DNA from 2 places in the Hydrogenophaga sp. SNF1 genome. Region 2 is predicted to be linked to the other one. Evidence: riboswitches for the same ligand, from Rfam matches in the RefSeq annotation. Region 2 holds a riboswitch; the other holds the start of a gene.
The links. Region 2 has a riboswitch for glycine ahead of gcvT (glycine cleavage system aminomethyltransferase GcvT). Riboswitches for the same ligand answer to the same signal wherever they lie in the genome.

Region 1: another riboswitch for glycine. It lies ahead of SOM08_RS18995 (PBP1A family penicillin-binding protein); the one in region 2 lies ahead of gcvT (glycine cleavage system aminomethyltransferase GcvT).

The regions. Positions count from the first base shown of each region.
Region 1 is NZ_CP139793.1:3,971,610-3,979,681, forward strand. Features, by position in the region: gene SOM08_RS18990 (nitric-oxide reductase large subunit) at 1-206, shown strand, start outside; gene SOM08_RS18995 (PBP1A family penicillin-binding protein) at 246-2,513, opposite strand; glycine riboswitch at 2,570-2,665, opposite strand; tRNA gene SOM08_RS19000 (tRNA-Met) at 2,870-2,946, opposite strand; gene rplQ (50S ribosomal protein L17) at 2,964-3,359, opposite strand; gene SOM08_RS19010 (DNA-directed RNA polymerase subunit alpha) at 3,445-4,428, opposite strand; gene rpsD (30S ribosomal protein S4) at 4,531-5,154, opposite strand; gene rpsK (30S ribosomal protein S11) at 5,325-5,729, opposite strand; gene rpsM (30S ribosomal protein S13) at 5,748-6,113, opposite strand; gene rpmJ (50S ribosomal protein L36) at 6,136-6,249, opposite strand; gene infA (translation initiation factor IF-1) at 6,292-6,510, opposite strand; gene secY (preprotein translocase subunit SecY) at 6,514-7,833, opposite strand; gene rplO (50S ribosomal protein L15) at 7,857-8,072, opposite strand, start outside.
Region 2 is NZ_CP139793.1:1,741,993-1,750,064, reverse strand. Features, by position in the region: gene SOM08_RS08460 (electron transfer flavoprotein-ubiquinone oxidoreductase) at 1-940, shown strand, start outside; gene SOM08_RS08455 (hypothetical protein) at 1,075-1,581, shown strand; glycine riboswitch at 1,651-1,747, shown strand; glycine riboswitch at 1,760-1,863, shown strand; gene gcvT (glycine cleavage system aminomethyltransferase GcvT) at 1,921-3,054, shown strand; gene gcvH (glycine cleavage system protein GcvH) at 3,074-3,451, shown strand; gene gcvP (aminomethyl-transferring glycine dehydrogenase) at 3,478-6,387, shown strand; gene SOM08_RS08435 (VIT domain-containing protein) at 6,671-8,072, opposite strand, start outside.

The DNA of each region.
Region 1 (8,072 bases), 2.2 Mb from region 2:
GCGTGGGCGAGGGCCTGTGGTACGCCCGCAGCGAGACCTTCATGCAGCAGCCGCTGCTGCAGACGCTGCGCTGGGTGCGCACCTTCGGCGACCTGGTGTTCATCGGCGGTGCCGTGGCGCTGGCGCTGCAGGTGGTGCTGGGCCTGCTGGACCGCAGCGGCGCACCGGCCCGGACCGGGCAGCGACTGAGCGAGGCGCGCGGCTGACGCACCGGCGCGCGGGCCGCCGCGGCGGCCTGCGCGCCCTCAACCCGGCGGCGCCCCGCCGGGCGCATCCGGCGCGCAGTCGAACGGCCCCGCCACCCGGTCGTTGTCGTCCTGCACGCAAACGCTGGCCGCGTACTCGGCATAGGCGTAGTCGCCGGCATGGACCACGACGCCGCCAGGCCGCTCGCGCTGGCGCGGCGAGCGGCCAGCCACGGCGCTGGCCATGAACTCGGTCCACACGGGCAGCGCGTGCGTGGCCCCGGTGGCCCGGCCCAGGCTGCGCGGCTGGTCGTAGCCCATCCACACCACGGTGGACACCCCCGACGAATAGCCCGCGAACCACACGTCGCGGGCCTGGTTGGAGGTGCCGGTCTTGCCCGCCACGTCGGGGCGGCCCAGGCGCAGGGCACGCCGCGCCGTGCCCTGCTGCACGACGTCGCGCAGCATGCTGTCCACGATGTAGGCGTTGCGCTCGGAGACGGAGCGCAACGCCGGCGCGGGGTCGGCGGCGTCGTACAGCACCGCGCCGCCACGCTCGCTCACGCGGGTGATCAGCACGGCGGGACGCCATTCGCCGCCGCTGCCGAACACCGCGTAGGCCTGCGCCAGCCCCAGCGGCGAGACCGCGCCCGCGCCCAGGGCCAGTGGCAGGGCCGCCGGGTTGTGTTGCGGATCGAAGCCGAAGCGCGCCGCGAAATCGCGCACGTACACCGCACCCGCCGCCTCCATCAGGTTCACCGTGGCCACGTTGCGGGACCGCGCCAGCGCGTCGCGGGCCGTCACGAAGCCGTCGTAGCGGTCGCCGTGGTTGCGGGGAGCCCAGGCGCGGCGCCCCGGGGCGGCCGGCGTCACCACGCGCTGGCGGTCTTCCACCAGCGTGCCGGGGAAGTAGCCGCGCTCCAGCGCCGCGGAGTAGACGAATGGCTTGAAGGTGGAGCCGGGTTGGCGCAGGGCCTGCATGGCGTGGTCGTACTGGCCCAGGCGCGGGTCGAAGCCGCCGGCCAGGGCCAGGATGTGACCGGTGTCCATGTCGATGGAGACCAGGGCGCCCTCCATTCGCGGCAGCTGGGCCAGGCGCCAGCCCTGTGCCGCGTCGCGCTGCACGCGGATCACCGAACCGACCTCGATGCGCGGGCCCCGCCCGGCGCGGTGCGCCAGCGCGATGGCGCTGCCGTCGCGCAGGTGGGCCTGCAGCCCCGCGGACGACACCTCGCGCACCAGGGTCGCCTGCAGCTCGCCGCTGTCGGGGTACGGGGCCAGCGCGCGCCGCAGCCCCGGCCGGTCGAATCGCCAGGGCGGCGGCAGCCGGGCTTCCGGTCCGGCGTAGCCGCGCTGCTGCTGGGCGCGCAGCAAACCGCCGCGCAGCGCGCGCATGGCCTCGCGCTGCAGGTCCGCGTCGATGCTGAGGACCACGTCCAGACCGCGCGTGTACGCCGCGTCGCCGAAACGCTCCACCACCCGCTGGCGGGCCTGCTCCACGGCATGCCCCACGTGCAGCCCACCCAAGCGCTCGGGCGAGCGCAGGACCAGGGGCTCGGCCTGGGCCTGGTCGTGCGCGTCCTGGTCGATCCAGCCGAGCGCCAACAGGCGCGACAGGATGTAGCGCTGCCGCACCACGGCGCGCTCGCGGTTGACCACGGGGTTGTAGGCCGAGGGCGCCTTGGGCAGGCCCGCCAGCATCGCGGCCTCGGCCAGCGTGAGCTCATGCAGCGCCTTGTCGAAGTACACCGAGGCGGCGGCGGCAAAGCCATAGGCCCGTTCACCCAGGTAGACCTGGTTCATGTAGAGCTCGAGCAGGGTGTCCTTGTCGTGGTGCGCCTCGAGCTTGCAGGCCAGCAGCACCTCCATGATCTTGCGGCGGTAGGTCTTCTCGGGACTGAGAAAGAACATGCGGGCCACTTGCATGGTGATGGTGCTGCCGCCCTGCGCGCGCCCCCCGGCGAACAGGTTGCTCCAGGCGGCGCGCGCCAGGCCGGAGAAGTCCACGCCGCGGTGCGCGTAGAAGCCCGCGTCCTCGATGGCCAGCAGCGCCTCGCGCATGCGCTTGGGGATCTGCTCGATCGCCACGAGCTCGCGGCGCTCCTCACCGTATTCGGCCAACAGGCGGCCGTCCCGGGCGTGGATGCGCAGCGGCAGCTTGGGGCGGTAGTCGGTCAGGGCCGCCACGCTGGGCAGCTCCTGCCACAGGCGGTGAAGCGCGTAGGCGCCGCCCAGCGAGAGACCCGCGAGCAGTCCCAGGACAAGGGCAATGACAAAGCGCGTCGACGCGCCCCGGGACGGGGGGGTGTGCGGATGGGGAGAAGGCACCAGGACTCCAATAGGTGGTCGCAGGCGATCGCGTCGCATCGATGCGATCCTGCTGCGCCTCCCCCTCTGTCCTTGAACCTGAGAGTTTCAGCCGCTGACGCGGCTTGCCCCTTCGGTGGGCCGTGCGACGGCCGCTCTCCAGTCGGCGAAATGGGTGACTGCGGTCCTGGTGCCTGAGCGATGATGGGAGTTTGCGCCTTCGGCGGGGGCCCGGGGCCCCGCTCTCCCGCAGTGCGGCGATTATGGCATCCGGGCCGTCGCCGGCCGACGCCGCGCGCGGCAGGCATTCGCGGCGCCACCAAGAAAAAAGGCCCTCGATTCGAGGGCCTTCTTCACCAGCTGGCACTGGGTTTGTTTGGTTGCGGAGGCAAGATTTGAACTTGCGACCTTTGGGTTATGAGCCCAACGAGCTACCAGGCTGCTCCACTCCGCGTCAAGCCAAAAATTATATCACGCTTTGTCGGCTTCACCGGCATCGGCGGCCGGTTCGGCGCGGTCAACCAGCTCCACCAGGGCCATGGGCGCGTTGTCGCCCACGCGGAAACCCATCTTCAGGATGCGGGTGTAGCCACCGGGACGGGCCTTGAAGCGCGGGCCGAGTTCGTCGAACAGCTTGACCACCACGTCGCGATCGCGCAGGCGGTTGAAGGCCAGGCGGCGGTTGGCCACCGTCGGCTCTTTGGCCAGGGTGATCATGGGCTCGACGACCCGGCGCAGTTCCTTGGCCTTGGGCAGCGTGGTCTTGATGGCCTCGTGCGTGAGCAGCGAGTTCATCATGTTGCGCAGCATCGCGAGGCGGTGCTCGCTGGTGCGGTTGAGTTTGCGAAGTCCGTGTCCGTGACGCATGGTGTTTCCTTTCCGTCTTTTGCCGCCGGCCGTATCAGGTACCGGCGGTTCGTCATGGCCTGGCCCGAGGGCTCAGGGGTTGAGATCAGTGCTTGTCGAGGCCGGCGGGCGGCCAGTTCTCGAGCTTCATGCCCAGCGTGAGACCACGCGAGGCCAACACTTCCTTGATTTCGTTGAGCGACTTGCGGCCCAGGTTCGGGGTCTTGAGCAACTCGTTCTCGGTGCGCTGGATCAGGTCACCGATGTAATAGATGTTCTCGGCCTTCAGGCAGTTCGCCGAACGCACGGTGAGTTCGAGCTCGTCCACAGGGCGCAGCAGGATCGGGTCGAACTGCTGCGAGCTGCGCTGTTGCGGCGCCTCCGTGAAGAGGTCGGCGCCTTCCAGCTGGGCGAACACGGCGAGCTGTTCAACGAGGATCTTGGCCGAGGCGCGCACGGCCTCTTCGGGGCCAATGGAGCCGTTGGTCTCGATCTCGAGCACCAGCTTGTCGAGGTCGGTGCGCTGCTCGACGCGGGCGCTTTCCACCGTGTAACTCACGCGCTTGACCGGCGAGAAGGACGCGTCGAGGACGATGCGGCCGATCGAGCGGGCGGCTTCGTCGCCACGGCGCAGCGTGCCAGGCACGTAGCCGCGGCCCTTTTCGACCTTGATCTGCATGTCCAGCTTGGCACCGGCCGACAGCGTGGCGATGACGTGGTCGGGGTTGACGATCTCGACGTCGTGCGGCGTCTGGATGTCGGCGGCCGTCACGACCCCCTCACCGTCCTTGCGCAGACTCAGGGTCACCTCGTCGCGGTTGTGGAGCTTGAACACCACGCCCTTGAGGTTGAGCAACAGGTTGACCACGTCTTCCTGAACGCCGTCGATGGACGAGTATTCGTGCACCACGCCAGCAATGGTCACTTCGGTGGGGGCATGGCCCACCATGGACGACAGCAGCACGCGGCGCAGGGCGTTGCCCAGGGTGTGCCCGTAGCCGCGTTCGAAGGGCTCCAGCGTGACCTTGGCGCGATTGGCCGAGAGTTGCTCGACGTTGATGGACTTGGGCTTGAGCAGGTTGTTCAGCATTCAGACTTCCTTCAGTTCCCTCGGCTCGTTACACCGATAAGGCAGACGGAGCATGGAATGGCCCGGCGACGCAGCGGATGCCGCGCCCGGCCGGGGACGGGATTAACGCGAATACAGTTCGACGATGAGCGACTCGTTGATGTCCGAGCCGAATTCATCGCGGTCAGGGGTCTTCTTGAAGACGCCTTCAACCTTGTCGACCGACACTTCAACCCAACCGGGGAAGCCGATCTGCTTGGCCAGTTCCAGCGCCTCGATCACACGGGCCTGCTTCTTGGACTTCTCGCGCACAGCGACCACGTCACCGGCCTTGACCAGGAAGGACGGGATGTTGACCGACTGGCCGTTCACCGTGATGGCCTTGTGCGACACGATCTGGCGCGCTTCGGCACGGGTGGAAGCAAAGCCCATGCGGAACACGACGTTGTCCAGGCGCGACTCGAGCAGGAACAGCAGGTTGGCGCCGGTGTTGCCGCGGCGGCGGTCGGCCTCGGCGAAGTAGCGGCGGAACTGGCGCTCGAGCACGCCGTAGGTGCGCTTGACCTTCTGCTTCTCGCGCAGCTGCACGCCGAAGTCGGAGGTGCGCTGGCCCGAGGTGCGGCCGTGCTGGCCGGGCTTGGAGTCGAACTTGGCCTTGTCGCTGATCGAGCGGCGCGCGCTCTTGAGCAGCAGGTCGCTGGCTTCGCGACGGGACAGTTTGGCCTTGGGGCCGAGGTAACGTGCCACGTTGGTTTCCTTTTGTCGTCTGCCGCAACCCACAGGGACTGTGATTGCGGGAGCCATCCCGCGATGGCGGGGGCGGTGGGCTTAGCAAAAATGCCACCGCAGCATGACTGCGGTGGCGCTCGGAGAACCCGGCATTCTAGCGCGAAGCCAGATGCCCGGTGAAGACGGGCTCAGATGCGGCGGCGCTTTTGGGGGCGGCAGCCGTTGTGGGGCACGGGCGTCACGTCGGAAATCGAGGTGATGCGGATGCCCAGGGCACCCAGCGCACGCACCGACGACTCGCGACCCGGGCCGGGGCCCTTGATCTCGACGTCGAGGTTCTTGATGCCCTGTTCCATCGCGGCGCGACCGGCCACTTCGGAGGCCACCTGGGCCGCGAAGGGCGTCGACTTGCGCGAACCCTTGAAGCCCTGGCCACCCGACGACGCCCACGACAGCGCGTTGCCCTGGCGGTCGGTGATGGTGATGATGGTGTTGTTGAACGACGCGTGCACGTGCGCAATGCCGTCCGCGATGTTCTTGCGGACTTTCTTGCGAACGCGGGCGGCGGCGCTGCTGGAGGGGGACTTGGCCATGGTTTTCCTTCGAACCGATTACTTCTTCAGCGACTGGGCGGCCTTGCGCGGACCCTTGCGCGTGCGTGCGTTGGTCTTGGTGCGCTGACCACGCATCGGCAGGCCGCGGCGATGGCGGAAGCCACGGTAGCAGCCGATGTCCATCAGGCGCTTGATGTTCATCGTGGTCTCGCGGCGCAGGTCACCCTCGATGGTGAACGTGCCCACCTGGTCACGCACCTTCTCGAGCTCCGCGTCGGAGAGGTCCTTGATCTTCTTGCTGTACGCGATGCCGCACGCGTCGCAGATCTGGCGAGCGCGGGTGCGGCCGATACCGAAGATCGCCGTCAGGCCGATCTCGGCGTGCTTGTGCGGCGGAATGTTGATGCCTGCAATACGAGCCATGTGAATCCTCTTGACGAATCGATCAGCCTTGACGCTGCTTGTGGCGGGGATCGGTGCAGATCACACGCACGACGCCGTGGCGTTTGATGATCTTGCAGTTGCGGCACATCTTCTTGACCGAAGCCGAAACTCTCATTTTCTTCTCCTAGAAATCCGGTAAACGTTCAGTACAGGCGCTTCACTTGGCGCGGAACACGATGCGGGCACGGGTCAGGTCGTAGGGCGTGAGCTCCACTTTGACCTTGTCGCCGGGCAGGATGCGGATGTAGTGCATGCGCATCTTGCCGGAGATGTGGCCGAGGACCACGTGCCCGTTTTCGAGCTTGACGCGGAAAGTCGCGTTGGGGAGGTTTTCAACCACCTCACCCTGCATTTCGATCACGTCGTCCTTGGCCATGGTTCAGTTGCCGAGGGAAGTCTTGAAATTCGCTTTCTTGAGCAGCGATTCGTACTGCTGCGACATCATGTAGTTTTGCACCTGGGCCATGAAATCCATGGTCACGACCACGATGATCAGGAGGGACGTGCCACCGAAGTAGAAGGGCACGTTGTATTCCAGGATCAGGAACTCGGGCAGCAGGCACACCGCGGTGATATAGATCGCACCGGCAAACGTCAGCCGAAGCAGGATCTTGTCGATGTGGCGGGCCGTCTGGTCGCCCGGACGAATGCCGGGGATGAAGGCGCCACTCTTCTTCAGGTTGTCCGCGGTTTCCCGGCTGTTGAAAACCAGGGCGGTGTAGAAGAAGCAGAAAAAGATGATGGCCGCCGCATACAGCGCCACGTAGATCGGCTGTCCGGGCGACAGGGCCGAGGCCAGGTCGCGCAGCCAGCGGGTCGAATCGCCGGTGCTGATCCAGCTCACCACCGTGGTGGGCAGCAGGATGATGGACGAAGCGAAGATCGGGGGGATCACGCCGGCCATGTTCAGCTTGAGCGGTAGGTGCGACGACTGGCCGCCGTAGACCTTGTTGCCCACCTGACGGCGCGCGTAGTTCACCAGGATCTTGCGCTGGCCGCGTTCGACGAACACCACGAAGTAGGTCACCAGGACCACGAGCGCGATGATGAACAGGGCCACCAGCACGTTCATGGCACCGGTACGGACCAGCTCCAGCAGACCGCCGATGGCGTTCGGCAGGCCGGCGACGATGCCTGCGAAGATCAGCAGCGAAATGCCGTTGCCCAGGCCGCGTTCGGTGATCTGCTCGCCGAGCCACATGAGGAACATCGTGCCCGCCACCAGGCTCACCACCGCCGTCAGGCGAAAGCCCATACCCGGATCGATCACGAGGCCCGCCTGGCCTTCCAGCGCCAGCGCGATGCCCATGGCCTGGAAGATCGCCAGCGCCAGCGTGCCGTAGCGCGTGTACTGGGTGATCTTGCGGCGGCCCGCTTCGCCCTCCTTCTTCAGCTGCTCGAACGTGGGGATCACGTACGTCATGAGCTGCATGATGATGGAGGCCGAGATGTACGGCATGATGCCCAACGCGAACACGGTGAAGCGCGAGAGCGCGCCGCCCGAGAACATGTTGAACAGGCTCAGGATGCCGCCCTGCTGCCCTTGGAAGAGCTGCTGGAGCTGCTCCGGATTGATGCCCGGCACAGGAATGTGCGCGCCGACGCGGTACACCACCAGCGCCAGCAGCAGGAAGACCAGCCGGCGACGCAGGTCGCCGTACTTGCCGGTCTTGGCCAGGGACGGGGAAGCGGTTGCCACGAGGTCCTTTCGAACGGGCGTGATCAGGCGGCCGCGGCGACTTTGCCGCCGGCGGCTTCGATCGCGGCCTTGGCGCCAGCGGTCGGCAGCACGTCCTTGAGCGTCACGGCGCGCGTGATCTCACCGGACTTGATGACCTTCACGCGCTTGGTGAGCTGGGGCACGAGGCCGAGCTGCTTGAGCACCAGAACGTCGATCTCGGTGGCCTCGATCGCGTTGAGCTGGCCCAGGGTCACTTC
Region 2 (8,072 bases):
GACGGACGACACCTTCGGCGGCGGCTTCCTCTACCACCTCGAGGACAACAAGGTCACGCTGGGCTTCGTCATCGGGCTGGACTACAGCAACCCCTGGCTCTCGCCCTTCGAGGAGATGCAGCGCTGGAAGACGCACCCGGCGATCAAGGCGCACATCGAAGGCGGCAAGCGCCTGGGCTACGGCGCGCGCGCCATCAACAACGGCACGCCGCAGGCCATGCCCAAGACGGTGTTCCCCGGCGGCGCGCTGGTGGGCTGCGACGCGGGCTACCTGAACGCCGCGCGCATCAAGGGCAGCCACGCGGCCATCAAGAGCGGCATGCTCTGCGCCGAGGCGGCCTTCGAGGCCGTGACGGCCGGCCGTTCGAGCGACGAGCTCTCGGCCTACCCCGCGGCCTTCGAGAAAAGCTGGCTGCACGAGGAACTCTGGCAGACCCGCAACTTCAAGGCCTGGTTCAAGAAGGGCCCGACCATCGGCAAGCTGATGACGGGCATCGAGCAGTGGTTCCTGCCCAAGATCGGCGTGAGCGCGCCGCCCTGGACCCTGCACCGCGACAAGCCCGACCACGAGTACCTCAAGCCCGCGGACCAGATGCCCAAGATCGCCTACCCCAAGCCGGACGGCGTGCTCAGCTTCGACCGCCTCTCCAGCGTCTTCGTCTCCAACACCAACCACGAGGAAAACCAGCCCGCGCACCTGACGCTGAAGAACAGCACGGTGCCGGTGCAGGTGAACCTGGCAAAGTACGCGGGCCCGGAAAGCCGCTACTGCCCGGCCGGCGTGTACGAGTTCGTGAAAACCGATGCGGGCGAGGACCGCCTGCAGATCAACGCGCAGAACTGCGTGCACTGCAAGACCTGCGACATCAAGGACCCGACCCAGAACATCGTGTGGGTAACGCCCGAAGGCGGCGGCGGTCCGAACTACGCGGGCATGTGAGGCCGCGGGCGTGTGACGTCTCTCACGCGATCGCCACGAAGCCGCCCCCGGGCGGCTTTTTCACGCCCGCGTGACACGCGAGCGTCATGCGCCCCGCCCAGAGTGCGGCGTCCACCGCTGCCTGCGCACCGCACATGCTCATCAAGACCGACAAAGGCCGCACCGAACTGCTCCCGGGCCAGCGCTCGCTGGGCCAGCGCGAGCGCGCCATCCTGCTGGTGGCCGATGGCCGCAAGTCCACCGCGTCGCTCCATGCCCTCTTCCATGGCGAAGGCCGCGCCATGGTGGAGGCGCTGCTGGCCGACGGCTACCTGATCGACGAAGCCCCGGCCGAGCCGCCCGCGCGCCCGGTGCCGCCGCCCCCGCGCGGCTCGGTGGACACCTTCAGCGGGCCACGCTCGCTGGCCAGCGCGCGCATGTTCCTGTTCGACCTGTCCGACCGCATGTTCGCCGCGCGCGACCGCGCCCTGGCCGACCGCTTCCGCCAGGCGCTGCGCGAGGCGCGCGACGCCGCCAGCATGATGGCCGTGGGCCAGGACATGCTCACCGAGATCGAGCGTGTCGCGGGCGCCGAGCGCGCCGCCTCGATCAGCGAGCGCCTGGCGAAGGTGCTGCCCGAGACCGCCCCGCAGGACGCCTGAGCGCGCCCTCGCGCCCCTGGGGACGCCGGGTGGCGTTGTCCGTGCACGCCGGGTTCCCGGCTAGAATTCGCCGCATTGTCAGGAGAGCGTTCCCCCGGGGAACCGCCGAAGGCGCAGGGGCCGGATCAGGCCCCGAACGCTCAGGCAAAAGGACTGGCAAACGCCCGCCACCCGGCGGGCGATCCCCCCTGGAGAGAGGCCCCACCCGATGGGGTCCACCGAAGGAGCAAGCGCGGCATCGCCCGCGTGAATCTCTCAGGTAAAGCGGACAGTGGGGCAGCGCACGGATGAACCCGTGTCCCGCCCCGCGAGGGGCCTGCCCCCGCCAGAGAACCCGCCGTGTCCGCCGACGCTTCCACCGACCTCCTCAAGACCCCGCTGCACGCGCTGCACCTCGAACTGGGCGCGCGCCTGGTGCCCTTCGCGGGCTACAGCATGCCGGTGCAGTACCCGGCCGGCCTCATGGCCGAGCACCTGCACACGCGCGAAGCCGCCGGCCTGTTCGACGTCTCGCACATGGGACAGCTGCGGCTCATCGGCCCCGACGCGGCCACCGCCTTCGAAAGCCTGATGCCGGTGGACGTGATCGGCCTGGCGCCCGGCAAGCAGCGCTACGGCCTGCTGCTCAGCGACGAGGGCACGGTCATCGACGACCTGATGTTCGTGAACCGGGGCGACGACCTTTTCGTCATCGTCAACGGCGCCTGCAAGCACGGCGACCTCAAGCACATCGTCGAGCGCATCGGCGCGCGCTGCACCGTGGAGCCGCAATTCGACCGCGGCCTGCTCGCGCTGCAGGGCCCGCGGGCCGTGACGGCCCTGCAGCGCCTGCTGCCCGGCGTGGAGAAGCTGGTCTTCATGACCGGTGGCGCCTTCAGCTGGCAGGGCAAGCCCCTGTTCGCCACGCGCAGCGGCTACACCGGCGAGGACGGCTTCGAGATCTCGCTGGCCGCGGCCGACACCGAGGCCTTCGCGCGCGCCCTGCTCGCGCAGCCCGAGGTGAAACCCGTCGGCCTGGGCGCGCGCAACTCGCTGCGCCTGGAAGCCGGCCTGTGTCTCTATGGCAACGACATCGACACCACCACGACCCCCGTGGAAGCCGCGCTCAACTGGGCCATGCAGAAGGTGCGCCGCACGGGCGGCGCGCGCGCGGGCGGCTTCCCTGGCGCCGAGCGCGTGCTCGCGCAGCTCGATGGCAGCGCGCCCCTGTCGCGCGTGCGCGTGGGCCTGCTCGCGCAGGAGCGGGTGCCGGTGCGCGAGCACACCGAACTGCAGAGCGAGGCCGGCGAGCGCCTCGGTGAAGTCACCAGCGGCCTGCTCGGCCCCAGCATCAACCAGCCCATCGCCATGGGCTATGTGCCACCGGCCTTCGCGGCCGTGGGCACGCGCCTGAACGCGCTGGTGCGCGGCAAGGCCGTGCCCATGCAGGTGGCCTCCCTGCCTTTCGTTCCCAACCGTTACCACCGCGGCTGATCGCCGCAGGAGCACAACCATGACCGTCAAGTACACCCCCGATCACGAGTGGATCCAGCTCGAGGACCACGAGGCCGCCGTCGTCGGCATCACCCTGCACGCGCAGGACGCGCTGGGCGACGTGGTCTTCGTCGAGCTGCCCGAGGTGGGCCGCACCTACGCCAAGGGCGAGGTCGCCGGCGTGGTCGAGTCGGTGAAGGCCGCGGCCGACGTCTACATGCCGCTGGACGGCGAGGTGACCGAGGTCAACGAAGCCCTGCGCGCCGACCCCTCGCTGGCCAACAGCGACCCCCTGGGCAAGGGCTGGTTCTTCAAGGTCCTGATCAAGGACATGGGCCAGTTCGATCCGCTCATGGACGAACCGGCCTACCAGAAGTTCGTCAAGGACAACGCCTGATTTTTCCCCCGCCACCGAGGCCCGCCATGCTCATGCCCTCCGTCAAGCCCCTGGGTGAACTCGAGAACGCCAGCGAATTCGTCGCGCGCCACATCGGCCTCGACGAAGCGGGCGAGCGCCACATGCTCTCGGTCATCGGCGAGGCCTCGCGTCGCGCGCTGATCGACAGCATCGTGCCGCGCCCGATCGCGCGCCGCCAGGGCATGCAGCTGCCCGCGCCGCTGACCGAGGCCGCCGCGCTGGCCGAGCTCCAGGGCATCGCGCGGCAGAACAAGCTGCTCAAGAGCTTCATCGGCCAGGGCTACCACGGCACCCACACACCGGGCGTCATCCTGCGCAACATCCTGGAGAACCCGGCCTGGTACACGGCCTACACACCCTACCAGGCCGAGATCTCCCAAGGCCGAATGGAGGCGCTGGTCAACTTCCAGACCATGGTCACCGACCTGACGGGCATGGACATCGCCAACGGCTCCATGCTCGACGAGGCCACGGCCGCGGCCGAGGCCATGACGCTGGCCAAGCGCTCCGTGAAGGCCAAGGGCCATGCCTTCGTGGTGTCGGGCGACACGCACCCGCAGACCATCGAGGTGATCCAGACGCGCGCGGCACCGCTGGGCCTGGAGGTGCGCGTGGCCATGTCGGGCGAAGAATGGGACGCCATGCTGGCGGCCGACGACTACTTCGCCGCCTTCACGCAGTACCCGGCCTCCAGTGGCTGGCTGCACGACTGGACGGCGGACGCCGCCACCGTGCACGGCAAGAACGCCGCCTTCATCGTGGCCGCCGACCTGCTGGCCCTGACCCTGATCAAGCCGCCCGGCGAGATGGGCGCCGACATCGTGGTCGGCACCACGCAGCGCTTCGGCATGCCCATGGGCAACGGCGGCCCGCACGCCGCCTACATGGCCTGCCGCGACGAGTTCAAGCGCAGCCTGCCCGGCCGTCTGGTGGGCGTGAGCGTGGACGCCCACGGCCAGCCGGCCTACCGCCTGGCCCTGCAGACGCGCGAGCAGCACATCCGCCGCGAGAAGGCCACCAGCAACATCTGCACCGCGCAGGTGCTGCCCGCCGTGATCGCCAGCATGTACGCCGTGTACCACGGCCCGCAGGGCTTGAAGCGCATCGCGCAGCGCGTGGCGGCCTACACGGCCATCCTGGCCAAGGGCCTGGCCCAGCTGGGCTACACCGACACGCACCACGGCGACCGGGGCGTGTTCGACACCCTCGCCCTGCGAGTGGACCCGGCCCGGGCGAACGCGCTCATGGCCCGTGCCGTGGCCCACGGCGCCAACCTGCGCCGGGCCTGGGACGGGTATGTGATCGTCACGCTGGACGAAACCACCACGCGCGAAGACATCGCCCTGCTGTGGACGATCTTCGCGACCGACGGCCAGGCCCTGCCCTCCGTGGAGGCCTTCGAGAAAGGCGTGGAGCCGCTGATCCCCGACGGCCTGCGCCGCCGCAGCGACTTCCTCACGCACCCGGTGTTCAACACCCACCACAGCGAGACCGGCATGCTGCGCTACATCCGCATGCTGTCGGACAAGGACCTCGCGCTGGACCGCAGCATGATCCCGCTTGGCTCGTGCACCATGAAGCTGAACGCCACCAGCGAGATGATCCCCATCACCTGGCCCGAGTTCGCGAACGTGCACCCCTTCGCCCCGGCCGACCAGCGCCAGGGCTATGCCCTGCTCGACCAGCAGTTGCGCGACTGGCTGTGCGAGGCCACCGGCTACGCCGGCATCAGCCTGCAGCCCAACGCCGGTTCGCAGGGCGAGTACGCCGGCCTGCTGGTGATCCAGGCCTACCACCGATCGCGCGGCGAAGGCCACCGCAACATCTGCCTGATCCCCAGCAGCGCGCACGGCACCAACCCGGCCAGCGCGCAGATGGTGGGCCTGCAGGTCGTGGTCACCAAGTGCGACGAGAACGGCAACGTCGACCTGGCCGACCTGAAGGCCAAATGCGAGCAGCACTCGAAGAACCTGGCGGCGGTGATGATCACCTACCCCAGCACGCACGGCGTGTTCGAGACCCAGGTGAAAGAACTGTGCGCGCTCGTGCACCAGCACGGCGGGCGCGTCTACGTGGACGGCGCCAACATGAACGCCCTGGTGGGCGTGGCCGCGCCGGGCGAATTCGGCGGCGACGTGAGCCACCTCAACCTGCACAAGACCTTCTGCATCCCGCACGGCGGCGGCGGCCCGGGCGTGGGCCCGGTCTGCGTGGTGGACGACCTGGTGCCCTTCCTGCCTGGCCACGCGGCCGGCGGCCTGCCGGTCAACGGCGTGGGCGCCATCTCGGCCGCGCCGCTGGGCAACGCGGCCGTGCTGCCGATCTCGTGGATGTACATCCGCATGATGGGCGCCGAAGGCCTGCGGCATGCCACCGAGACGGCCATCCTCTCGGCCAACTACATCAGCGCGCGCCTCAAGGACCACTTCCCCACGCTGTACGCGAGCGCCAACGGGCATGTGGCGCACGAGTGCATCCTCGACCTGCGCGACCTGAAAGACACCAGCGGCGTGATGGCCGAGGACGTGGCCAAGCGCCTGATCGACTACGGTTTCCACGCGCCCACGCTGTCCTTCCCCGTGGCCAACACGCTGATGGTGGAGCCCACCGAGAGCGAGACGCTGGAGGAGATCGACCGCTTCATCGAGGCCATGATCGCCATCCGCGAGGAAATCCGCCGTGTCGAAAAAGGCGAATGGCCGCAGGACGACAACCCCCTGAAGCACGCGCCGCACACCGCGGCCAGCCTGCTCAAGGGCGAGTGGACGCGCGCCTACCCGCGCGAGACCGGCGCCGCCGTGCTGGACACGCGCGCACACGCCAAGTACTGGCCGCCCGTGGGCCGCGTGGACAACGTCTACGGCGACCGCAACCTGTTCTGCAGCTGCGTGCCGATCGGGGACTTGGCGGACTGAGGCGGGCGGCGGCCACGCGGTGGCCCTGACGGCATTCGTCGGGCGTGGGCGAGGCCCGGCAGCCCATGGACCGGGCGTTGCGGCACCGGCAGGCGCTCGAAACGGCCACCGCCGCTGGCCGGTGGTGTGTGGACCGATCGCGGGGGCGCTTCGCTCTCACGCGCCCAACCGCCTGGGGCTCAGGTGAGCGTGCCCCGGCCGCGCGGCACGATGTTCTGCGTGGCCCCGCCTGCCACGGCCGCCGCGGCGCCGAGTGCCAGCCGCGCGGCCAGCGCGGCGCGCCTCATGGCCTGGCGCCTTCGCCCACGGTGAAGGTGCCCACGGTGACCTCGTCGCCCCGGCCGCTGAGGCGCAGCACCACGTCCTGGTCATTCTGCGTGGCTCGGCCGAAGTCGGTGGACAGGCGCAGCATGAGCGTGGTGGCCGGCGCCACGATCTGCTGGCGGTGGCCATAGAACTGCGCCTTCACCGTGTAGGTGCCGGGCTTGGCGTGGCGCAGCGAGAACTCCTCGGGGCCGTAGCCACCGACGAAGTCGCGCGACATGCGCCCGCCCTGGTAGGTGAGGCGGTTGGCGTAGTAGGCGCGCTCGCCGTTGGGGTCGATCACCCAGAGGTCGATGTCGGTGTTGTCGGCGTCCCAGGACAGCACGGCGCGCAGGTCCAGCGGCAGGTTGCGCCGCAGGCGCGGGTCCAGGCGCGACAGGTCCACCGGCCGGCCGGTGGCCTCGGCGCGCGCGGCGATGGCGTTGAGCTCGGCCAGCGCGATCAGCTCGATGTCCGGGAAGCGGTTGTTCCAGGCCCGCGAGACGACCTCCACCAGGGTGTCGACCGCGCGCTGCGCCTCGCCGGACTGGTCCAGCGCCAGGCCCAGGTCGCGCCAGGACTGGGGTTCGTCGGGCGCCAGGCGCCGCACCTGCTCCAGCACGGGCAGTGCGTCGGCCACGGCGCCGGCCTGCTGCAGGCGGTAGGCGAGGATGCGCAGCAGGTGGCGGTTTTCCAGGTCCATTTCGGCCAGGTTGGACAGCACGCGCAGCGCCAGGGCGTTCTGCCCGCGCGCCACCAGCAGGTCGGCCACGTCCAGGAAGAAGGCCGAGCTTTGCGCGTAGCCGGGGCGCTCGTCGAGGTAAATGGCGTAGAGGTCCTCGTCCCTGGCGGCGCGCAGGCGGCGGGCATAGGGCTCGTCGGGCTGCCAGGGGCGCAGCGCGATGGTGGTGTCGCCCGGCAGCGGCGGCTGCGGGGCCGCGCCACCGGGTGCGGGTGCAGGGGCCGGCGGACGGGCCATGGCCGCGGGCGCCGCGCGCCGGCTGTCCGAGCCGCTGCCCGGCGCGACCCGGGGCGGCGGCGGCGCGTCCTTCGGGAAGGCCTTCTCCCACCAGGCCACCTTCTCATTGAAGCGCTCGACCGTTGTCGCCAGCGCGATGCGCTGTCGGCGCACCGCGCCTTCGCGCCGGTGCAGCATCAGCGTGTCCCATTCGGCGCGCAGATCGGGCGGCGGCTCGACATCGAACAGCACGTAGTCCTCGGCGGTGTCGAGCACCAGCAGCGAGGTCTCGGTGCTGGCGATGCCGAAGGCCTGGCCCAGGCGGCGGATCGCCTGGCGCTGGCGCTCCAGGTCGGCCTCCAGCCGGGCGATGCGCCAGCCGGCCCAGCGGTGCGCGGCCACGGCCACCCGCGTGGCACCGCGC